2 linked regions of the Methylotuvimicrobium sp. KM2 genome follow. The protein of the gene in region 2 interacts with the protein of the main gene of each other region in a pairwise test. Links are inferred from orthologs where the notes say so. Each region holds a gene or a part of one and is shown on either strand. Other genes may lie near its edges.

Region 1 (15,962 bases), 2.1 Mb from region 2 along the record:
TCCTTGGCTTCTTCGACGCCTGCAACATCAGTGAATTTGACCTTAATTTGGTTTTCCTCAAGCAACTTGGCCTTGCTTTTACCGAAATTCATCTGGCCGCCCATGCCGCCGCCTTGCTGTCTTCGGAAGAAATAAACCCAGACTGCGATCAGCAATAACATCGGTGCCCATGAGATAAAGATCTGCATCAGCATCGATTGTTTCGGTGGCGAAGCTACTTTAATTTTGACGCCGTATTCCAACAATTCGTCGATCATTTTGGCATCGTTAGGGTTATAGGTCATAAACCTTTCCCCGTTACGCCGGCGACCATTGATTTCCTCGCCGTTGATCGTGACTTCAGAAACGACTCCGGCCCGTATGTCTTCGATAAAGTCAGAGTATGACAAGGCATAGTTACTGTCGTTTTGCGGACCCATTCGGCTAAATGCCGTGAATAGCGTAAGCCCTACCGCTATCCAGATGACGATTTTAAGTGCATTTGATTTCATTTAAATTTTCTCCTCTTTAGAGATGTATGAGGATATCATTCTTCTTTCGAAAAATACCTGAAGAAATCCGATTTCGGTTCCAATAACAGAGTATCCTGAGTATTTTCGAACGATTTTTGATAGGCGTTCAAGCTTCGGTGGAATGCATAAAACTCTTCATTTTTGCCATGGCTGACCGCATAGATCTCGGCCGACTTGGCATCGCCACGTCCTCGTATTTGTTCGGCTTCTCGATAAGCGTTGGCCAAAATAATGTCGCGTTCCTTATCGGCCTGCGCGCTAATTTGTTCTGCAAGTTCCGCGCCTTGTGAGCGGAATTCTCGGGCAACTCTTTCGCGTTCGGCTTCCATTCTACGAAATACAGAGCTGCTGACTTCGTCCGGCAAATCAATGCGCTTTATGCGTATATCGACCAACTCGATGCCGTATTGTTCAGCGACCGGGCTTAATTTTTCCATCAACACCTTGCGTAAATTGCCTCTATCCTCGGAAACCAACTCTTTAATGGTTCTTAAACCGAATTCGCCGCGCATCGCATCTTTCATAATTTGATCGAGTCGAAGGTTGGCTTGAAAAGAATCGCCGCTGACCGTTGTATAAAACAGACCAACGTCGCCGATTTTCCATTTGGCAAAAGAATCGACAATCACATTTTTCTTTTCCGAAGTCAGGAAACGTTCGGATTTGGCATTAAGAGTTTGAATACGGGCATCGAATGCATTGATATTATTGATTAACGGCATTTTGAAATGAAGGCCCGGCCGATAATCGGATTCGACGATTTCGCCCAAGCGAAATTTTATCGCTTTTTCACTTTCACCAACATAAAACACCGACATATAACCAAGAATCAGCACCGATAAACCGGTGGGAACCAATAACTGTTTAGGTAATGAGTTCATAGTCTGCTCCTGCTGGAACGGATGGTAGAAGCATAGATGGGTTTTCGGGTGTCGGTTTGGGCGGCCTTTTCGATTTGCGCAATAGAGTTTTGGTTAGGGCTACCGGCTTTCTGTTCGCCATTTTTCTGCATAGAATCGATCGGCATGTAGAACATATTATTTCCGTTTTCAACCGCTACAATTACTTTGTTGGTGTTGCTGTAAAGTTTTTCCTTAGCTTCGAGATACAAGCGTTTGCGGGTTATTTTGGGCGCTTTTTCGTATTCGACCAATAATTGATCGAAGCGTTGCGTCTCGCCGGTTGCTCTGGCGACCACTTGTGCCTCGTATGCTTCGGCCTCCTGAATCAATCGTGCCGCAGCGCCTCGAGCTTTTGGAATCACTTCGTTGGCATAAGCTTCGGCTTCATTGATCAGTCTTTGTTTGTCTTCTCGTGCCCGAATGGCATCCTCGAAAGCATTTTGAACTTCTTCGGGGGGTTGAGCATCCTGAAGGTTGACACTAGCGATACGCAAACCTGTTTGATATTGGTCCATCGCTTCCTGTACCTGATCCTTGATTGCTGTGGCAATTTGACTGCGGCCTTCAGTTAGGATGAAGTCCATATTATTTTTGCCGATAACGCCCCGCTCGATACTCTCGGTCACTTGCTTAAGCGTGGCTTCGGCATTTTTGACATTGAATAGATAATCCCTGGCATCTTTAATTTGATATTGAATGGCTAACCTAACGCTGATAATGTTTTCATCTTTGGTTAGCATTAGCGATTCGGGTAAGTCAGATCCGTTTCCAAGTTGACGCCCTCCGGTTTGATAACCGATTTCAATGAAACGTTGTTGTTCGACGTCGACGATAGAGACGTCTTCTATTGGGAAAGGTAAATGCCAATGCGGGCCAGGCATTGTGGTGGCTTGATAGGCGCCGAAGCGGGTTTCTACGCCTCGGTTGCCTTGGTCCACGATATAAACGCCGCTGGCAAACCAGGCAATCAAAAACGCGGCGCTTGAGTAAGCGAATATTGGTTTGTAATGACGGCTAAGAAAGTTTTGCGGCTTTTTATTGATGCCTCGCCATATATTTTCGAATTGAGCTTCCCAATCGGACTTAGGATTTTCACCTAGTTCCTCCGGGCCATTATTTTTATTGTTCCAAGTCATAGCGGACTCCTGATACTCGTGCGTTAAGGCCGGTTTATTTTTTAACCGGCCTTTTTATTGTTCGGTCGAATGTCGGTTTAATCGCTTGTTTTAGCCGGGTTCGAGAAAATCGACTAAATCACTGCTGAATTTATTTTTTAATTTCAATAGTGCGCTGTTCTGAATTTGCCTGACCCTTTCCCGGGTTAACGACATCCGGTCGGCAATGTCTTGCAGCGTCATTTCGGTATCGCTGTCGAGTCCGAAGCGGCAATTGATGATGTCGGCTTCGCGTTCGGGCAGGGTTTGGATAGCCTTCCTCAAACAGTTTTTCAGTGCCGAATTAGCCAATATATTGATCGGTTGCGGAAAATGGTTTTGCTCCATCGAATCGACGATCGCCGGTAAATCTTCATCATCATTGATATTGTTATCGAGCGAAATGGTCGGTTGATAATTATTGACGATGGCTTTGATTTCTTCTTCGGGCAAGGCGCAGATTTCGGCTAGTGTTTTATTGGTGGGCCATTGGTTGTGTTTGACCAGATAATCGTTCATCGTTTCGAACACCGCGGCCGCTTTTGCCGCGATGTTGTAAGGTAGGCGGACCATTTTTTCCTGTCTCACCATGCCTCGAGTGATGCTTTGCTTGATCCAATAAATCGCATAAGTGGAAAAGCGCACCGATCGCCGCCAATCGTAACGGTCGACCGCCTTGATCAAACCCACGGTCCCGTCTTGAATCAAATCGGTAAACGGCACCGAAGAATGGTGATATTGACGCGCAATGAACGTGACTAGCCTAAGGTTGCCGCTGATCATCGCACGTCTTGCGGAAATCATTCGTTGTTGCTCTATCGACGCGGATTTCAACAACTCCAAGTCATCAGCGTTGAGTGCTCGATCCTTGAGCCGGCAAGTTAAGACCTTGACGATTTGTTGCAGGAAATTAGGTAAAAGATGAAGATCGTCCAGTAATTGCCTGCATTCGGTCAATACGGTGCTTGAATGCGGGTTGCCTTTGGCGTTGATTACTTGTTGAAAACACTCTAATAACTTGCTTGAGAGCTGTTTAGCGGTATCCTGTGCAGCATTGTCTTTTTGTACAGGTTCGAGATTGTTTTTTCTGATAAGCTCGGATAAATCGATGCCATCGCCGATAGCGCTAACAAATTCGCCGGCGATAACCGATAGTCCCGAATCCGAATAAATCATCAAACGCGATAATTTAAAGCGGCTCTGCTCCATTTGTTGAGCTAGCGAGGTTAATTCCTCGGGAGTCAAAACCGATGCATTTTGCTGATGGATCAATAACTCGTCGCCTCCATTCTGCATGAATGTCATTGCATTATTCGATGAGGACAGCGCTTCGGTTTCCGCAAATAATTCGGCATCGGCAGGCTCCAATTCGATTTCATCGGAATCGTTGTTTAGGGTGTCGATTTGCGGTCGCCTTGAATGCATTAAATCCGTTTCAAGAGAAGCTTCCTTATAAAAGCCTCGAAAACTGCCGGAACGGTACTGATTGTTTAGCATTGAATAGTTCATTTGGGTCATAGTGGATTGCCCCTTACCAGGTAACTGGTTATATACCCTGAGTAAATACTTTGTTGAGTCAACTAAAGCTTGGATTAAACATTACTCCTGAGTACAATGTTTGTCAAACATTAATCATAAACAAAACCTGTGCATAAATGTATACAATAAAAACCGTGACCTCACTCACAGGCATAAACACCGAAACACTTAGAGCTTGGGAAAGGCGCTACGGAACCGTTAATCCCGTTAGGGACAGCAAAGGTCGGCGTCTTTATACCCAGCAAGATGTCGAGCGCTTGACGCTCTTGCTAGCGGCCACTCAGCAAGGTTTTACGATTAGCAAAATCGCGGACTTGAGTAACGATGAGTTACAGAATCTGTTGAGCGCCAATCAAAATGCGCCTAATGCTAATCAGGAATTGTTTTTTGTGCGGATTGTCGATGCTCTGCTGCAGTTTCGCATGGATGTTTGCGAAGACTTGCTTAGGAGGGCGCTGATCGCAATGGACCCTCTCTGCTATGCCCGGGAGGTTCTTTTGCCGACGCTGGAAAAAGTCGGTAATCTTTGGCATGAAGGTAAATTGACAATTGCTCAAGAGCATTTATTTTCCGCCTGTGTTAAACGAATTGTGTTAAGCATGGTGAATCACGAACAGCCATTTTCCGGAACCAATCCCGGTGTGATGTTTTCGACCATGACCGGAGAACATCACGAATTCGGAATATTGCTAAGTTGCTGGTTAGCCGCTAGCCAGCGATGTAAATGCTATTACATCGGCCCCGATTTGCCATGGGAAGACTTGTTAAACGCCGGAAACCGGCTCAAGCCTTCTGTTATCGTGATGAGTTTCGCTAATACCCCGCCTGAACAAGCTATGATTCAAAACTTAAATAATCTGTCCGAAGCGTTGCCGAAAGATATCCAGTTATGGGTCGGCGGTACCGGTGCACAGTATTTGTTCAAGTCGAAGCAACTGCCGGAAAGGTCGGTTTTTACCGCTAGTCTTGACGACTTTTACCATCGAATCGGTCGTATGATTGAAAGTCGTCCGCTCTCTCGGCCGTATTAGCGATTCTCGATCGATTGATTTAAGTTCTGACTTTTCAATACATGAAAAGTTCTTAATTTCTTATGAATTCAGTAGGTTTTTTTAATTCAGTCGTTCAAATGATATGAAGGCGAGGTTTTTATTGCATTCACGGTAAATGGCTTTCATAATTCAATGCTTATTTAACACAGGACTATTGCCTGTTATTGCTGATTCGATGCTCAGATTCTTTTTTACTTTCTCAATTCCAATGCATGGTTGTTTTGACCGAATAACGTCCGAGCGGATGGTTTATCGCTTGAGGCTGTGCGTGGTTATTTCGGAGTGTAGATTTAGGGTTATGAAATATATGGCATTAAATATGTTTAATAATCAACAATATGCTTAAAATGGGTTGCCGAAGAATAATGTGAAAAGGGCCCGGACGGGCCCTTTTTTTTGGCTTAACCCAGCTTTAACATTTAGTGAGAATGAATATAAGATGTTGAAAAATAAATAATAATTTTTAATTCTATGGGACATAGTCACTATAGTTGTTTAGGCTGGGTTAACGTTTACACAGTCCCGTTTGCGGGACCCAATTAGGGAGGGCAGCAATGAATGAAGAAATCAGTCATTTGGTTGAGCGTCTTAACGAAGCAGAAAATGAAGATCAAAAAACTGTTTTTGAACAAGCCATAGAAGAATTAGAAAGTACCGAATTGGCATTATTGTTGGAATCCCTGCCCGTGCACCAACGTTTGGAGCGTTGGCAGCAGGTTCCTGTCGAAGATCGTGTCGATGTTTTGGTCGCCATGCGTTCCGAGCCCAGACAGACGATCATCGAAAGCTTCGAAGAATCGGAATTGCAGATTTTGCTGAGCGGCTTGCATGCCGAGGATTTAATCGAACTGGCGGAAACATTGCCGGAATCGGTGATCGATACGGCGCTTGGCAATATGGATGCCAGTCAGCGAAAGCATTATCAGTTGTCGGCGCAATATGACGATGAACGAATCGGCCGCTATGTCGATCATGAGTTATTGATTTTGCCAAGGACGGCAAGGGTTAGACAGGCGATGCGTTTGATCCGAAAAAACCTGCCCGAGTACACCGATTGTATTTATCTGATTCAGCGCAATGGTGCTTTCGTCGGCACCGTTCTTGTTCATAAATTGTATGCTGCGGATCCTCTTACGCCATTGATCGAATTATGCATTGACGATCCTGGTACTGTGTCGGCGGATAGTTATTTAACCGATGCTGCGGAAAAGATGGAGCATTCGGGGCTAACTGCATTGCCGGTCATCGATGCCGATCAACTGTTATTAGGCAGAATCACCTTGCGCTTGGCTTTGGAAATTACTCGCGAAGAATATGAAAGCCAATTGATGGCGACCGCGGGTATGGATGAAGACGAAGACTTATTCGCTCCAGTGATTCGTAGCTCCAAACGCCGAGCCACCTGGTTAGGAATCAATTTGTTAACGGCTTTTCTGGCCTCTTGGTTCATTGGCTTATTTGAAGGTACTTTACAACAAATCGTTGCATTAGCGGTGTTGATGCCGATTGTCGCATCGATGGGCGGGATTGCCGGCAGTCAGACTTTAACATTGATCATCAGAGGCATCGCGTTGGGTCAAATCAGCAAGGGGAATTTTAAGCCGCTTTTGATTAAAGAAGTCAGCGTCGGCATACTCAATGGCCTGTTGTGGGCTTTAGTGATCGGCGCTATTGCAGGTATTTGGTTCGGAAGCCTGTCTATCGGTTCGGTGATTGCGGCCGCGATTGTCGTGAATATTATCATTGCAGCTTTTGCAGGCGTCGTAATTCCATTGGTCTTGGATAAGCTCGATATCGACCCGGCCTTATCCGGTTCGGTCATACTAACAACCGTGACCGATGTTGTCGGTTTTGTTGCTTTTTTGGGTTTGGGGACCGTTTTTTTATTGTGATAAACATTAGGCTCTTTGCTAATCAAATGATGATGCCCCCTCGAATCAACGATGAAAGTTGAAGTTTGATAGGAATAGAGAGGCCTCAATGCTGTCATAATTCAAAGCGACAATAGAAAAAATTTGCGCCGCTGCTTTATGTTCATCGCATCACGAAACTCGGTTTACTAAGGGCATACTCGTATTTTTACAGGAGAAAGCTGATGACCGCACCTCGTTTTTTTACGCCCGAATTGAGTCAAAAACTGGATGGTTTATCCGAATTGGCCTTGGATTGTAATTTTTCCTGGAGTCACCGGGCCGACGAAATCTGGCATCGATTGAATAGCTCCTTATGGGAGCAATCCCGTAATCCATGGCTAGTGTTGCAAGCCTGTTCGGCGAGTCTGTTGCAGGAGCTAGCCAATAATGAACAATTTTGCCAAAAACTGCAGAGCATCGTGGCGGAGCATCGCGCCTCACGAGCCGAACCTCGCTGGTTCCAGAACGAAATCGAACAAAACACTAAGCTAGCGCAAATCGCCTATTTCAGTATGGAGTTTGGCCTTAGCGAAGCTTTGCCCATTTATTCCGGCGGCTTGGGTTTATTGGCCGGCGATCATTTAAAGGCCGCCAATGATTTGGGCATTCCCCTCGTGGGTGTTGGTTTGTTGTATCAAAACGGCTATTTTCGTCAAGCTTTCGACGATGACGGCAATCAGATCGCGCTATATCCTAATGCCGATACCGGTGATTTACCGATTTGTCCGGTTCGCAAGGATAACGGCGAATGGTTGCGGATAAAACTCAATACGCCGTCTAAATTGTGGATTAGGGTGTGGCAAGCGCAAATCGGTCGAATTACGCTTTATCTATTGGACAGTAACGATCCGGTCAATCATCCGGTCGATCGTTGCATTACCAGCGAGTTGTACGGCGGCGGGCTCGAAATCCGTTTGGCACAAGAAATTTTATTGGGCATCGGTGGCTGGCGAGTGTTGAGGGCTTTAGGTATTAAGCCTGAAGTTTGCCATTTGAATGAGGGACACGCGGCATTTTTAGTACTGGAGAGAGCCCGCGATTTAATGAAAGAAACCGGGCTGGACTTTAAAACCGCGCTGACCATCACGCGCGCCGGTAATCTGTTTACCACGCATACGCCGGTCGAAGCCGGCTTCGACCGTTTCAGTCCGGAATTGATTGGGAAACGGCTCGGCAATTATGCGCAAAAACTCGATATTGATATCGAAACTTTATTAAATCTCGGCCGCAATCCGGATTTAAAAACCTACGATAAATCGTTCAACATGGCCTATCTGGCAATTCACGGCAGCGCTGCGGTTAATGGCGTGAGCCGCTTGCATGGCGAGGTCAGTCGGCGTATTTTCAGCCCCTTGTTTCCGAATTGGCCGACGGAAGAAACACCGATCGACCATATCACCAATGGCGTCTATGTTCCTGCATGGGATTCGCAGGAAGCCGACGAATTATGGACCGATTTGTGCGGTAAAAATCGTTGGGTATGTGAATACGGCGATTTGCCGGAACAATTCCAGCGGGTCACGGATGAGCGGTTATGGAATTTGCGTGCGCAAAACCGCAAATGCTTGGTCGAGTTCGTCCGGGATGAGTACAGTCGAGAACTCGATGTTCAAGGCAATATCTCGAAAACCGAGCGCAAAGATCAAGTGCTACGCTTGTTCGACCCTAATGTCATGACCATCGGTTTTGCCCGCCGGTTTGCAACCTATAAGCGCCCTAACCTGCTGTTGACCGACCCCGATCGTTTGGCCGCGATACTAACCAATCCCAGTCGGCCGGTGCAATTGGTTATCTCGGGCAAAGCTCACCCGGCCGATTTGCCTGGTCAAGTGTTGATCCGAGCCTGGCATGAATTTATCCGTCGGCCTGAAATCAGGGAGCGTGCAATTTTTTTGAGCGATTACGATATGATTACCGCCGAATATTTGGTTCAAGGGGTCGACCTTTGGGTCAACACGCCAAGACGTCCTTGGGAGGCTTGCGGGACCAGCGGCATGAAAATTCTGGTTAACGGCGGCTTGAATCTATCCGAACTCGACGGCTGGTGGGCGGAAGCGTATCGCCCTGAAGTCGGCTGGTCATTGAACGGGCAAGAGGTCGAACAAGCCGATCATGAACAAGCCGAGATACTTTACCGACTGCTCGAGCAGGAAATCGTGCCGATGTTTTATGAGCGTGATCAACAGGGCTTGCCGCGCCGCTGGCTGGCTATCATGCGGGAAAGCATGGCGACGCTGACGCCTTATTTTTCAGCCAATCGCATGGTCAGGGAGTATACGTCCAAGTTTTATTTACCTCTAGCCGAAAACTATTGCAAAAGGTTGGGCGGAAATATGCAGCCGGGTAAGCAGCTGGTCGAATGGTTGAAACGCATCGATGATCTCTGGGCTAAAATCCATGTCGATAATGTGGTGGCGGAAACCCGGGATAACGACTACGCGTTCAGTATGCAGGTTTATCTTGGAGAGCTTAGCGAGGAAGATGTTTGTGTGGAATTATTCGCGGAATCGTCAGGCGAGGAGCGATTTGAGATTCATTCGATGTCGATAGAACAGGTATTGGCCGGCGCGATAAACGGTTATATCTATAAAGCGACGATACCGAAAACCAGACCGATAAGCGATTATACGCCGAGAATCAGACCCAGCCATTCGAATTGCAGTTTGCCGCTGGAAGCCAATCAGATTTACTGGGTGCAAGCGCGACAAGGGTAAATTAAATCTTGTCTCGCTTGCAGTAGAGATTTATACCCTTTGCTGGTCAAATTTCGGCGCCGGGGTGTCCGTCAAAGGACGCCGTGAATACGTCCATGTAGGCTCTGTGACAGCATCCCTGTTGTCAAAGCCTTTGCCGAACACCCCGGTGCCTCCATACGTCAATGCCGAAATATGAAGTGCGATAGGTATAGAAAAAAGCCTTTTTACTCGGCTTTTGCAATTTCGGCGCGCATTTGGTCGATGACTGCTTTATAGTCCGGTTTGCCGAAAATCGCCGAACCGGCAACGAAGGTATCGGCACCGGCCGCTTTGATCTCGCGGATGTTGTCGACTTTGACGCCGCCGTCGATTTCCAAACGAATATCGAAACCGCTTTCATCGATACGTTTTCTCGCATCGCGCAGTTTGGTTAATGCCGACGGAAGAAACGATTGTCCGCCGAAGCCCGGGTTGACCGACATCAATAAAATCATGTCGAGCTTATCCATCACATGGTCCAGATAATGCAGCGAAGTCGACGGGTTGAATACCAAGCCGGCTTTACAACCTTGGTCTTTGATCAATTGCAAGGTTCTATCCAGATGAACCGAAGCCTCAGGATGGAAGGTAATATAGCTGGCGCCGGCTTTAGCGAAGTCCGGGATGATTCGATCGACCGGATCGATCATCAAATGCACGTCGATCGGAGCGGTAACGCCATGATTTCTCAGCGCCTCGCAAACCAATGGGCCGATCGTTAGATTGGGTACGAAATGATTGTCCATGACGTCAAAATGGACAACATCGGCGCCGGCCGCTAAAACATTATCGACTTCCTCGCCTAAGCGGGCGAAATCGGCAGAGAGAATGGAAGGAGCTATCCAGTTTTGGGCCATTTTTTTATCCTCGATTAAAACAAAACAAACAATTATAGTCTTTTTTTATTAATTGATCCGCATTGATTTATTTAGTGTATTCAGTGACGCAAGCGATATCAAGTTTAAGTTCAAAAAACAACTCTGGAACTATTGTAGAGTCAGATAGACGAGGACTATAATCGAGTCGAAGTTCTGTATGTTTATAGAACCCGATCATATAGTAAGGAGAATGATTATGAACAAGAAAATGATAATTGCGTTGCTGGCACCGTTGTTCGTTGCTCCAGCTGCTTATGCGCAATTCGAACATCACAAAGGACCTATCGATAGTTGCGTGAAATCGGCGCTCGATGCCCATCCCGGCGATATAGTCACGATGAGGGCCGAAATCGAAGATGGTAAGCCTCAATATGAATTGGATATTCACGGCAAGGACGGTAAGCACTGGGAAGTCGAATGCGATGCCGCAAGCGGTAAAATAATCGAAACCGAGCGCGAAGTCGCGGTCGACGATCCGGAATTTACTTCTAAGGCTAAAGTCAGATTGGATGCGGCATTAAAAACGGCTTTGGATAAATATCCGGGCAGCCTCATGAAAATCGAATACGAAATAGAAGCGGACAATGGCGTTGCCTATGAGTTCGATATCAAAACCGCCGACGGCAAGCTGCTTGAAGTTGAAGTCGATGCAATCAACGGCAAGCTCAGCGATCCGGAAGAAGTGGTCTATCAAATCGGCTTGGATTGATAAGACGAGTCGTAATTTCGGATGCTATTGTCGCTACAATAGCATCCGATTTTTTGGCACGGGCCAGGATGTTGCCAACCATTCGGTAGATTGGCCATTTAACAGGGGTATTTTTCGGGAGTTTTTCCCGTTGCCTTGATCGATCTTTACCTGCTAGAGTCTTTGGCCAGCGCATTCCTCTTTCTTCAGTTGTTTCTCTAAAATTTCGCAGTGCCATATTTCCCCTTCCGATTGATTTCAATCACCGTTTTCATTTCACTGATGCCGCCTGTTCATGCGGTCGAGCCAGTCGAAAAGGAAGCGCAAGTCTCGACACAAACTGAAATAAGTCCGCCCGGCGAGTCCGAAGATAAGGTTGCCTTGCTCGATGCATTGTTACTGTTCGATTCCGAATTACGAGAACAGCTCAAAGACGCCCTTGCCGAATTGAAACAGCGTATCGAACAGGGTGCGCCTTTCCAGCTCGAAGAGCGTCAAAAGCGTATAGCCCGGCTGGAAACCTTGCTGAACGATCCCGATGCCGATTTGTCGGAACAATATCGGCGCGTCGTCGAAGCGTACCGGGTCGAGCTCGATTATGCGAAGACCATCGATGCCTATCGAGCCCTACTGAAGACCGATGGCAACGAGCGCTTGATGGACTTCCTCAGCATCGGGAGCTTAGCTTTTTATTACCAAACCCTCAATGGCCGCGAATCGGGCATTTGGCTTAACGATAGTCGCCGTTGGCAGCGTTTGTCCGGGGAAGGCAATGAAGCGATTACTCAAGGGCTGCGCACCGCGCGTAAATTGGAGCCGCCGCAATTGATCGAACTGCCGCTGCCGGGACCTAGGAAGCCGTGACTATGAAGTTTTGGTATGTCTTATGCCTCGCGCTTGCTTTAGCCCCATTCGCCCAAGCCGAAACCGAAGCCGTATTGACACCGACGGAATTGGATGCCCGGTTGAACAAAGAACTGGCGGCCAAGGCCGCATTGTTTTTGGCGATTCGAGAAAGCGCTTTGGACCTCAAGCCCTTATACCAGCAACTTTTTTTAGCCGGCGATGCCGCCCGGCAAAGGGTCTTGCTTGAACAATTGGCCGACCCCAAACAGATACCGACCACAAAAGATCTAAAAGGATTATTTACCAGTCTACAGCAGCAACTCGATGCCTTAGGGAGTGTGTCTATTATTCAGGCGCCGGTTTATGAGCCTAGCGGTCAGGCCATCGATAAAGACGTGCTGAGGCTCGGCGGTTTCAGCTTCATCGCCGAAGGGCGTTATCTGGTGTATTCGCCCGAGATCGACCGATTGGTCGAATTGCCGCGTCAGCCGGCGTCGAGCCTGCTCAATTTGGCGCGCCGATTTCAGCAAGCGCATGCCGATACGCTGGCGCCTGTCGCGCTCGACCCGTCCGGCGGGCAGACCTTGCAGTTATTGGTGCAAATTCCGAATCTGCAAGAACGCATCGCCCAAGGCGGCATCGTCGGTTGTTTGATTCTGATCTTGGCCGGTTTCGCTTACGTGCTCTGCGGATACCGTTTCGTGGATCTGGGCCTGGTCGGTAAACGCATCAAACAGCAACTGCAAACAACCGATTTGCGGCTCGACAACCCTTTGGGTAGGGTTCTCGCCAAGCTGGAGCAGGAGACCGCAACCGATGAAGAGGCTTTGTATTTAACCGTCGAAGAAGCCTTGACCGGCGAGCGGATCAAATTGGAGCGCGCTCTGGCTTTTTTGAAATTGGTGGCGGCGATTGCCCCAATGTTGGGTTTGCTCGGTACCGTCACCGGCATGATAGAAACCTTTCAAGCCATTGCGCTGCATGGATCGGGCGATCCGAAATTGATGTCGGGGGGGATTTCGCAAGCGCTGGTTACAACCGTGCTGGGGCTGGTAGCCGCGATTCCGATTTTGTTGTTCCATAGCTTGTTGCTGGGCAGATGCCAAAATTTGGGCAATTTACTGGATGCCCATGTCGCGGCGGCTCTGGCTTTGCGCCTCGAGCAGCGGCATGACGCAGAATAAAACCTAAGGAATATGCACAAAATAACTGCGCGAAACAGCAAGCTTTGTTGGCGTTCGGTGACTCGCTTGACAGGACGCCGTGAATACGTCCGTGTAGGCTTGACGGCGGCTATCCCTGCCGCCGACACCTGTCAATCGAGCCACCGAACCCCCTTCCAACATTTGAAGACGTTATTTCATGCTAGTTCCTAAAGGGAAACGGGGATGAACGGCGATATTATCGAAAGCCTGATCATCTCGCTGCAGCGCGCCGAACAGCACATCGAGGATTTGATCGCGATGGGCGGGCCTGTCATGTGGCCGTTGCTGGCCGTTTCGCTGGTATTGTGGACATTGGTGTTGGAACGTTATTGGTATTTGTTGCGTGTTTTTCCCGCCTATATCGAAAACAATCTTCCGGTCTTGCGCTCGCGTACCGCGTTGATCATCGAGACCGCTGAAGTCACTTTTTTACTGCGCCGCCATCTGCGGCTCATCAAAACATTGTCCGGTATTCTGCCGATGCTGGGTTTATTGGGCACCGTGACCGGCATCGTCGAAACCTTCGATTTGATTCGCGTGTTCGGTAGCGCCGAGCCGCGCATCGTCGCGCGCGGGGTCTCTCAGGCATTGATCACGACAATGGCCGGATTGGTGTTGGGTTTATTCGGCGTCGCGGTCGGTTACGATCTCACTCGGCGAGCGCGCACAGGCGAACGCCGATTTCGCAGTCAAATCGGTCGTTATGAATAGATTGCCATGAATCGAAAAAAATTATACTTCGCGCGGCCACATTTGCTGGTAAGCTAACTCGCTCTTTTGTTCGATAGCTGCGTTGCGAAAACAGTTACATAGCTTGCTATGCGCCTGTTTTCACGCCTTGCTCTCGAACAAAATAGCATTGCCATAAAAGCCGCAAACATGACCGCACGAAGTATATTCAAAAGCCGTAACGACAACAACGAGGATCATTCCGACACGATCAACATGACACCGTTGATCGACATGGTCTTCATTTTGTTGATTTTCTTTCTGGTGACCAGCTCGTTTATCCGCGAATCGGCGATTGCGGTGCAGCGCCCGAGAGCCGCGACGGCCACACCACAGCAAAATACCGATTTGATCGTGACGATTGGTTCGGATGAACAAATCTGGCTGAACAACGATTCGGTGGATATACGCATGCTGCGTACTCGGATCGAGCAACAAGGACTCTCTGGGCCGAGCCGGTCCGTAGTCATTTTGGCCGATCAAAAGACTAGCACCGGGCTGTTGATCAAGGTCATGGACCAACTGCGCTTAGCCGGCTTGGCCACAATCTCGGTGGCGGCCAGTACGGAGCCCGACCCTTCATGAAGCCGGCGCATTCGGGCCGAGTGTTGTCGGCGTCGTTTGTTGCTGCCTTGATCATTAACCTAGCCTTGCTGCTCTTGATCGGTGCATTGATCAGCCAACGCGAAGCCGCGCTGGTTTCGGAAGCGAAACCGCAAGGGATCGAATTCATTCGCTTGCCGCCGAAGGTCGAAGAGCCGAAACCGGAGCCCAAACCGGTTGAGCCTCCCGAACTCGAACCGGAGCCGAAAGCCGAGCCCGAGCCGGTAAGGCCCAAACCCAAAGCCGTCACGCCGAAACCGGTCAAGCGTGCCGCGCCGAGGAAACCGGCCCCCAAAATAACGCCATTGCCAAGCGTTCCGCCCCCCCGCATCGACATTCCAACACATGGACACGGACTTGAATTGGCCCCAGTGCCGGGAACCGATTCACGCGTGACCGCGCCGCCGTCGGACTGGTCGACCGATAAGACCGAAGAGGCGGCAAGCGGAGACGGCACCGGCGCGGGCAGCGGTTCAGGCGATCGAGCCTTGGTGGTGTTATCGCGCAAGATGCCGCGTTACCCGCGTCGGGCGCGCGAACGCGGAATCGAAGGCTGGGTTCGCCTGGAAATCGTCGTGAAGCCGAATGGGACGGTCGGCGATGCCCGAGTCATCGATGCCAGCCCGAAGCGAATTTTCGATCAGGCGGCACTCGAAGCGATCCGGCGCTGGCGATTCAAACCGACACACAAGGGCGGCCGCGCCGTCGAACAGAGAGTAGTTCAGGAAATCAGCTTTCGACTCGATAGGCGGCGTTAATCTAACTTTAGATTCGCTGAGGAACAAGCTGAAATAACTTCTTCAAATGATTTCCATACTCTGTGTCATTGAATTAGCGCTGTGAAATAGAGCAATTTAACCAAAAAATCGATTTTCCTGAAACCCGAAGCAATATTTCATCAGCCCTTAAGTGAACCAGTAAACCGCTGTAAACTCCTCGTTCCCATCGCTCCAGCGTGGGAATGCATACCGATCTTGCCTAGACATCTAAGGAATGGGTTTCCAGAGAGAGTCGTGAGAATATGAATTCTATGATTACTTAAATGTATTTCGTGATTTTCGCAGGCTAATTGCCGAATCTAGGGTATACGCTTTACATAGATGTACTCATTGCGTACCTTTTTAGTCTTGGTTGCTCTGGAAAACAAGCGAAATGCAACGCGGTGCATCCTAAAATCTTAAAAACTTCGGCATTGGCATAGTACAA
Region 2 (8,611 bases):
CCAAGGCTCAAGCTGGTCGAACATAAAAAAACCGATCGCATAACCAAAGATGCCTCCCAAGACCGAAAATACCGTGGTCCATAGCGCAAATTGGAAAGCGTATTGAGGACGACCGAGCGCCATCGGCGCCAACATGACATCGGGCGGAATCGGAAAAAAAGACGATTCTGCAAAGCTCAAAGCGCAAAGATACTTCAAGGCATGCCGATGCCGGGACCACGATAGCGTCTTATCGTATAGCGCTTGAAACATGCTTATTCCCTGCCCGACAAAAACGGCACGAAATTGACCGACTCCAGGATTTCGACTTCGAATCCTGATGCGTTTCGCGTAACCCGTTGTAACTCCTGTCCGCCGGCATGACCGATCGGAATCACCATCACGCCGCCGACAGCCAGTTGCCGTAGCAGCATTTCGGGAATTTCGGGCGGAGCCGCCGTTACCAAAATCCCATCGTAAGGAGCATGTTCCGGCCATCCCCAGCCGCCATCGCTGTGCAAATAGCTGATGTTTTTATGTTTCAAACTCCATACCAAATTTTTGGCTTTCTTCTGCAACGGCTGAATCCGTTCGACTGTATAAACATAATCAACCAATTGCGACAACACCGCCGTCTGATAACCGCAACCGGTACCGATTTCCAGGACCTTGGCAAGCGGGCCTGATGCCAGAAGCAATTCGGTCATTTTAGCGACAATATAAGGCTGAGATATCGTCTGGTTATAACCGATCGGCAAAGCGGTATCTTCGTAGGCTCGACTAGCGAGTGCTTCATCGACGAACAAATGACGCGGCGTATTACGCATCGCATCGAGAATTTTATGATTGGTGATCCCCTGTTCCTTCAAACGCCCCACCATGCGCTCCCGAGTTCGCATGGAAGTCATGCCTATTCCTTTTACATTAAGCATCATCATTATTATATTTCTCCTAAGGCAACCAATTTTCTAAAGCGCCTATACGTTCATAGCGCGTCAAATCGACTTGCAAGGGGCTAACCGAAACATAACCCGATTTAATCGCGTAAAAATCGGTTCCCGGCCCCGCATCTTGTTCGACTCCTGGCGGCCCGACCCAATAAATAGGTCTTTCCCGAGGATCGACACTTTTGACCACCGGCTCGGCTTTATGGCGTTGACCCAAACGCGTTGCCTGAAATCCTTTAAGCTCGCTAAAAGGAATATCGGGTACATTGACATTCAAAATACTATCTTGAGGCAAAGGCTCTTCTATCAATCTTTGTAGTAATATAACCGCAACTTGCGCCGCCGTATCGAAATACCTCGGATTATTGCCGACCAACGAAATCGCCACAGCCGGCAGGCCTAAAAACCGGCCTTCGGTCGCCGCCGCCACGGTGCCGGAATAGAGTACGTCATCGCCCAAATTGGAACCGTGATTGATTCCGGCAAATACCATATCAGGCTCTTTCGCCAACAAACCGGTGATCGCCAAATGAACGCAATCGGTCGGCGTGCCGTCTACTCTAATAAAACCGTTAGCGGTTTGGTAAGCCCTGAGCGGTCTTTCCAGAGTCAGTGAATTACTGGCCGCGCTGCGGTTTCGGTCCGGCGCCACAACCGAAATTTCGGCATGATCGCTTAATGCATCCGCCAATGCATTCAGGCCTTCAGCCAGATAGCCGTCATCATTGCTCAACAAAATATGCATTTTAAGTCGCCCCGCGCACAAATAGTTTATAAAATCCCTAATATTAACAACTTATCGTATTTAAATCAGCTAACGTGAGAAAAAAAAGCCTAACACAAGAAGATCGGGATCTGTTTCGCCAAACAGTCGGGAAAGTCATATCGATAGACAGCGACAAACTGCACCTGAGCACCACACCTAAACCCAAACCCATACCCGCTAAACGTTCAGTCGATAATGCTCAATCGCTTGACGAATCAATATTGGTCACTGAATTGCTAAGTCTCGAGGATAGCCTAAGCTTTTTAAGCCCCGGCTTACAAAAAAATGTTTTGCGAAAAATGCGGAAAGGGCATTACGGACTCGATGCCGAAATCGACTTACACGGCCTGAGTAGCCACGAGGCAAAAAAGCAACTATTACGCTTTCTGCATAGTTGTGTGGAGGAAGGTTTTCGTTGCGTCTGTATCGTGCATGGCAAGGGCTATCGCTCGCCGGATAACCTACCGATTTTGAAAAACAGCCTCAATTTATGGCTTCGCCAACATCGGGATGTACAAGCCTTTTGTTCCGCGCCCCACAGAGAAGGCGGCACGGGGGCGGTTTTTGTTCTGCTGCGCTTAACGGATAAATACGACGAACAAGACGATGCCGAGCGCTAAACGATACCAAACGAAAGGAATCATGCCGATCCGATTCAGCAATTTCAAAAACCAACCGATTGTTAAGTAAGCAACGACACAGGAGACCGCCGCCCCGATCGCCATGAAGTCCCACATGACTTCGATATCGGACTTGAACAATTCAAAAGCCTTTAACATACCGGCCAATGCAATGACCGGAATCGACAATAGAAACGAAAAACGAGCAGCTTGCTCGCGCTGTAAACCGGAAAACAAACCGGCCGTGATCGTGATACCCGCACGGGAAGTGCCGGGAATCAATGCGATCGCTTGAAATACGCCGACCAGCAAAGCATCGAATAAAGTCACGACAGTCCGGCGCTCTTTAGCGAATTTTTCCGAAACCCACAGCAACATCGCGAAAACGATGGTCGAACTCGCAATCACCAGAGGCGATCTCAATGACTCTTCAAGCGAGTGAGGCATCGATAAGCCCGCAAGGCCCACGGGAATCGTGCCCAACACCACATACCAGGCCAAACGGGAATCGTCCGAAGCTCCATTGCCGGTGAACGAACCGAACCAGGCCGCGATGATCGTCAATAAATCTTTACGATAATAAGCTACAACAGCCGTTAAGGTACCGACATGCACCGCAACATCGAATGCGAGCCCTTGATCCTCCCAACCCAAAATAACCGGCAATAAAATCAAATGCGCGGAACTCGAAATCGGTAAGAATTCAGTCAACCCCTGTAGCAAAGCCAACGAGATGGCTTGAATAATATCCATGATTTAACTCTCTATAATTTCTCGAAGCAAAGCGGTCGCATAGCTACCCGCCGGTAAAGTAAATTTTAGTTGCAATGTGTCCTGCGAAATAAAACGCCACTCTAAATCTGTCACACACATCCTAAGCGCCCTGCGAGCGCTTTCCAGGCCGCAGTTGGACAAACCGCGACCTATAAAATCGAAACGTTCGATCACTGCGGATTCGATCGCCCTAGCCTCACCCGCTACTTCGGAAGCCCCCTGCCCGGAAAGCACAGCGCTCGGGTGAATTTCGCACGCGTCGACCCGTTTAGAAATGGATTGATCGATTTGGTCGACTTTAAAAAACCCTCGGGAGCCGTCAACAATGAAAACATCGCCATCGACCGGTTTATTCCAACTCTCTAGCCTGATTCTCTCGGCCAAAATATGATTGAACAAAAACGAACGTGCCGCAGATAGGTAAATACCGTGTTGTTCACGCTTAACCTTAGCGCCTTCGAATAGAGCCAGAGCTTTATTGACATTCTGCCCGAGATTCCCGAAGCGTTGCTCGCCGAAATAATTCGGCACACCGCGGGTCTTGATCCGACTCAACTGATCTTCAAGCCGCCTTTCGTCACCTTGCCAATCTCTAATCAATAGTTCGAAACGATTACCGGATAAGATGCCGCGTTTCAATTTACGGGCATGACGTATCGACCGATGAACCGTAATCGTTTCCGATTCGAAATCGGACCATTGCGGCGCTTCTTTGCCCGGTAACCACACACTGAACCATTGCGTCGTGACGGCATGACGATCCTTCAAGCCGGCATAACCGATATCGCGCTGCCTAACGCCGGCAAAACGAGCCAGTTGTCTCGCCACAAATTCGGTATTTTCGCCTTTTTTTTCGATAAGCAAAAAAACATGCTCGCCTTCGCCCGAAGGTTCGAACGACAGCATTTCTTTAACGATGAAATCTTCCGGCTCTATGCGGATCTTTCCGGTTCCGGAGGGACCTCCGTAGGCATAGGGCCACTGTGGTATTTCGACGGTTTTCAAGACTAGGAGGGATCCGTTGGTTTAACTATTGAGACTTGGATGATGTCGATCAAACTACTCCCTTTATAGTCAAAAAATGGCTAACTTTATGAAGGTATGGGGTGTGGCTAGCGAGGATGTCGGCAGCAGAGAAAGCTGCCGTCAAGCCCCCATGGAAGGGTTTACGGCGGTCCTCGATAGACACATCCCACACCTTTTATTCTTAGACGGTTTTTTCGATCAAAAGGGAGTAGTTCTTGCTGATGTATCCAAGGTAATTGCGGCAATTATCCGGCTTTGAGAAAATAATCTTTCATCCTAACGTTCATGAAGTCCCGGCAAATGAAAGTACGAGGCTTGGAGAGGGCGCGGTCACTCGCCCGACAGGACGCCGTGAATACATCCATGTAGGCTCGACGGCGGCTTTCCCTGCCGCCGACGCCTGTCGGTCGAGCAACCGCACCCTCTCCGGAACCGGCATTTGCTCTGCCGAGCTTCGACTATCGAAAAATTAGATAAAGAACCAAAATCTACGAACTTTCACAGTAAAGCACATAAAGAATTTCAAGAAATTACTTAAACTTTATCGCTAGCCTTTTGGTGAGCGGAAGTTTTATACAAACGTATAGCAAATTATTGAACTACCTTTTTATTCTTCATGAACCTCATGGTGAAATGCTTTTTCTAGGTTTAAGGTTTGCCCTGCTACAAGTTTGAATAACGACTGCAGGACTGGGTTACAAATCCGGCTAGCTCTATCTCCGTCGCCCTACCTTTCAATCAATACGGCTGCCTGGACGGCAATGCCCTCTCCGCGGCCTTCGAAACCTAGCTTTTCGGTCGTGGTCGCCTTGACATTGATACAGTCGAGTTCGACGTTCAAATCTTCAGCAATATTACGGCACATCCCCTCGATATGCGGAGCCATTTTCGGCGCTTGGGCAATAATCGTAATATCGGCATTGACGAGAAAATAACCTTTATTTTGCACGACCTGATAAACATGGCGAAGCAATACACGGCTATCGGCGCCTTTGAAACTCGGATCGGTATCGGGAAAGTGCTTACCGATATCGCCTAACGCGGCCGCGCCCAAAAGCGCATCAGACAAAGCATGCAGCACGACGTCACCGTCCGAATGCGCGTCGAGACCTTTTTCATAAGGAATCTTCACGCCACCCAAAATAACGTCTCCGCCTTCCTTGAAACGATGCACATCGTAACCTTGACCGACTCTGATCATTGTTGTTGCTCCAGGTAAAATTGCGCTAAGGGTAAGTCTTCGGGTCGGGTAATCTTGATATTGTCGGGACGGCCTTCGACGATCTTGGGTTGAAAACCGAGCAATTCGAGCGCACTCGCCTCATCGGTCACGGCCGGATTGCCGACCGACGCTTCGAGCGCCTGTTTCAATTGTCCGTAACGAAACATCTGCGGCGTCAATGCGCGCCAAATATGCGTTCTGTCCAAGGTTCCGACTATACTGCCGCCTTGGACGTTTTTTAGCGTATCATGCGACGACAGCGCCAAAATTCCGCCTATTTCGTCATCTTGCAATGAGTCAATCAGAAACCGTATATCGGCGGCAGTAATACAAGGTCTCGCCGCATCGTGAACCAATACCCAGTCTTGTTCAGATGCTCGTCCGGATATCGCCTGTAACGCAGAAAGCACTGAATCCGAACGCTCCTTGCCGCCCGGTGCGGTCTGCACATGCTCATTTTTCGAAATCGCCAGTTCCGGCCAATACGGATCTTCGATAGAAATCGCCACAGCAACTGCAGCAAAAACATTAGCTTGCAACAAACGCGTCAACGTATGCTCCAAGACAGTTTTGCCCGCTAATTCGAGATATTGCTTGGGGCGGTCGGCCTGCATTCGTTTACCGACTCCCGCCGCCGGCACCACCGCCCAAATGGATCGAGTATTTGTCATTAATTAACGTTAAATAATCTATGCGCGGGCAGAGCCCAAGTAGTACTGGGGACAAGATCAGTAGGGATAAAAGCGGAAGCCGAAACCCATTAAAAACGTAACAGCGCGTCTCGGCGATGGCTTTCACTTCTTTCTAGCTACTCCAGAACCTGAAAAAAAGTCTCGTCTTCCTTGATCATCCCTAATTCATAGCGGGCTCTTTCCTCGATCGCTTCTTGTCCTTTTCTCAAATCGAGAACTTCGCCGTAAAGGGCCGCATTGCGTTCCTTTTTTTCCTGGACTTGCATCGCGAGCTCATCCAATCGGCTTTGATATTGATTGATCTGAACAATGCCTCCGTCGCCGAACCAAAGGCGATACTGCAGATGCACGATGATCGCAATCAGCACCGCGACGAGAATCTTAAAATTATTCATTGGACGGCCCATCCTGAATCAGGGCGGCAAAAACGCCGCCCCTTTTCAGATAAATCAGAGCATTTTGAATGCACTGCGGCCTGCGTATTTCGCTTTAGAACCCAATTCGTCCTCGATTTTCATCAAACGATTGTATTTGGCAACACGATCGGAACGACTCAGAGATCCTGTTTTAATCTGACCGGTTCCGGTCGCGACGACTAGATCGGCAATCGTCGTATCTTCGGTCTCACCGGAACGATGCGAAACGACTGCGCTATAACCGGCGGCTTGCGCGGTATGAATCGCATCGAGCGTTTCGGTCAAGGTGCCGATTTGATTAACCTTGATCAAAATCGAATTGGCGATGCCTTTCTCGATGCCTTCTTTCAGAGTTTTAGGGTTAGTCACGAACAGATCGTCGCCGACCAATTGAATCATGCCGCCCAGCTTCTCGGTATGAATTTTCCAACCGGCCCAATCGTTTTGATCCAGGCCGTCTTCGATCGAGATGATCGGATATTTTTTGACCCATTCGACAAAGAAATCGGTCATTTCTTCCGACGTGAAGCTCCGGTTTTCCGCAGATAGCACATATTTGCCGCCTTTGTAGTATTCGGAACTGGCCGCATCCATACCCAGATAGATGTCTTGCCCTGCTTTGTAACCTGCTTTTTCGATCGCTTCGAGGATGACTTCGATCGCTTCTTCGTTCGAAGACAGATTCGGAGCAAAACCGCCTTCGTCGCCGACCGTAGTTGCCAAACCTTTACCTTTCAGTACTTTCGCGAGGTTGTGGAATACTTCCGCGCCGTAACGAATCGCTTCACGGAAGTTCGGCGCGCCGACCGGCAGAATCATGAATTCTTGCAAATCGACGCTGTTGTCGGCGTGCGAACCGCCATTGATGATATTCATCATCGGCACCGGCATGATAAATTCGCCACTGGTGTTCATATAATTGTACAAAGGCAGACCCGCGTCTTTCGCTTCGGCATGCGCGGCCGCCATTGAAACCGACAGAATCGCGTTAGCGCCTAAACGACCTTTGTTCTCGGTACCATCCAATTCGATCATCTTTTGGTCGATAGCAGACTGATCGCCTGCGTCCATGCCAAGGATCGCGGAACGAATTTCAGTATTGACGTTATTAACTGCTTTCAACACGCCTTTACCTAAATAGCGCGATTTATCGCCGTCACGCAATTCGATTGCCTCACGTTCGCCTGTCGATGCGCCGGAAGGCACCATGGCGCTACCGATAAAACCTGAAGACAGAACCACGTCGGTTTCAATCGTCGGGTTACCGCGTGAATCCAAAATTTCTCTTGCACGAATGTCTACTATTTCAGCCATTAGGGTTCCTTATAAAGTTGTTTCGATCAAACTGCTTGCTTTTACAGCCCGATCCAAGGTGATTAAAATTTCAAGTAATTCTTTGATGCGGTGCATAGGCCAAGAATTAGGGCCATCGCTAAGCGCCTCGGCCGGATTCGGATGCGTTTCCATAAACAGCCCGGAAACACCGACCGCTACCGCCGCTCTTGCCAATACCGGAACGAATTCGCGTTGCCCGCCGGAACAAGAACCTTGCCCGCCCGGCAATTGCACCGAATGCGTCGCATCGAAAACGACCGGACAACCTGTATCTCGCATAACGGCCAATGAGCGCATATCCGATACCAGGTTGTTATAGCCGAACGACACACCGCGTTCGCAAACCATGATCTGCTGATTGCCAGTCGCTTTGGCTTTGTTTGCGACATTGGCCATGTCCCAGGGCGCCAAGAACTGGCCTTTTTTAATATTGACCGGTATGCCTAATTCGGCCACGCTTTGAATAAAATTAGTCTGCCGACATAAAAATGCCGGCGTCTGCACGACATCGACCACTTCGGCGACTTCTTTCAGCGGAGTGTCTTCATGAACGTCAGTCAATACCGGCACACCGATTTGCTGCTTGACCTTTTGCAAAATGGCCAATCCCCGCTCGAAACCGAGGCCGCGAAAACTTTCCAGGGACGAACGATTCGCTTTATCGAAAGACGATTTATAGATGAACGGAATACCCAATTCAGCCGTGATTTCTTTCAGGAAACCCGCAGTTTCCATAGCCAGTTCCTCACTTTCGATCACGCAAGGGCCTGCGATCAAAAACAATGGCTTATCGAGCCCTACTTCAAAGTTGCATAATTTCATTTCTCGGTTTCC

The links.
Region 1: the proteins of eno (region 2) and rpe interact in binary tests that used the Escherichia coli proteins (3 or more experiments, as listed by UniProt). The link is inferred for Methylotuvimicrobium sp. KM2 from one-to-one orthologs.

The regions. Positions count from the first base shown.
Region 1 is NZ_CP150634.1:4,930,011-4,945,972, reverse strand. The notes cover bases 8,829-11,804. They hold rpe (ribulose-phosphate 3-epimerase), read right to left. Parts: upstream 10,665-11,804; coding sequence 9,993-10,664; downstream 8,829-9,992. Other genes in these bases: WJM45_RS20805 (DUF3450 domain-containing protein), read left to right, coding at 11,656-11,804; WJM45_RS20810 (PepSY domain-containing protein), read left to right, coding at 10,882-11,394; glgP (alpha-glucan family phosphorylase), read left to right, coding at 8,829-9,786. In the rest of the region: ATP-dependent zinc metalloprotease FtsH, read right to left, coding at 1-491; protease modulator HflC, read right to left, coding at 527-1,393; FtsH protease activity modulator HflK, read right to left, coding at 1,390-2,550; WJM45_RS20835 (RNA polymerase sigma factor RpoD/SigA), read right to left, coding at 2,641-4,065; WJM45_RS20830 (MerR family transcriptional regulator), read left to right, coding at 4,224-5,138; mgtE (magnesium transporter), read left to right, coding at 5,714-7,051; more of glgP, read left to right, coding at 7,255-8,828; more of WJM45_RS20805, read left to right, coding at 11,805-12,237; WJM45_RS20800 (MotA/TolQ/ExbB proton channel family protein), read left to right, coding at 12,240-13,403; WJM45_RS20795 (MotA/TolQ/ExbB proton channel family protein), read left to right, coding at 13,608-14,135; WJM45_RS20790 (biopolymer transporter ExbD), read left to right, coding at 14,304-14,738; WJM45_RS20785 (energy transducer TonB), read left to right, coding at 14,735-15,514. UniProt on the Escherichia coli protein: Catalyzes the reversible epimerization of D-ribulose 5-phosphate to D-xylulose 5-phosphate.
Region 2 is NZ_CP150634.1:2,861,662-2,870,272, forward strand. Bases 5,617-8,611 are described here. They hold eno (phosphopyruvate hydratase), read right to left. Parts: upstream 7,757-8,611; coding sequence 6,476-7,756; downstream 5,617-6,475. Other genes in these bases: ispD (2-C-methyl-D-erythritol 4-phosphate cytidylyltransferase), read right to left, coding at 5,617-6,005; ftsB (cell division protein FtsB), read right to left, coding at 6,143-6,421; kdsA (3-deoxy-8-phosphooctulonate synthase), read right to left, coding at 7,766-8,599; WJM45_RS12080 (CTP synthase), read right to left, coding at 8,596-8,611. Also shown: WJM45_RS12025 (YqaA family protein), read right to left, coding at 1-252; WJM45_RS12030 (protein-L-isoaspartate(D-aspartate) O-methyltransferase), read right to left, coding at 255-914; 5'/3'-nucleotidase SurE, read right to left, coding at 931-1,671; WJM45_RS12040 (Smr/MutS family protein), read left to right, coding at 1,746-2,312; WJM45_RS12045 (undecaprenyl-diphosphate phosphatase), read right to left, coding at 2,271-3,065; tRNA pseudouridine(13) synthase TruD, read right to left, coding at 3,069-4,091; ispF (2-C-methyl-D-erythritol 2,4-cyclodiphosphate synthase), read right to left, coding at 4,840-5,313; more of ispD, read right to left, coding at 5,310-5,616. UniProt on the Escherichia coli protein: Catalyzes the reversible conversion of 2-phosphoglycerate (2-PG) into phosphoenolpyruvate (PEP). It is essential for the degradation of carbohydrates via glycolysis.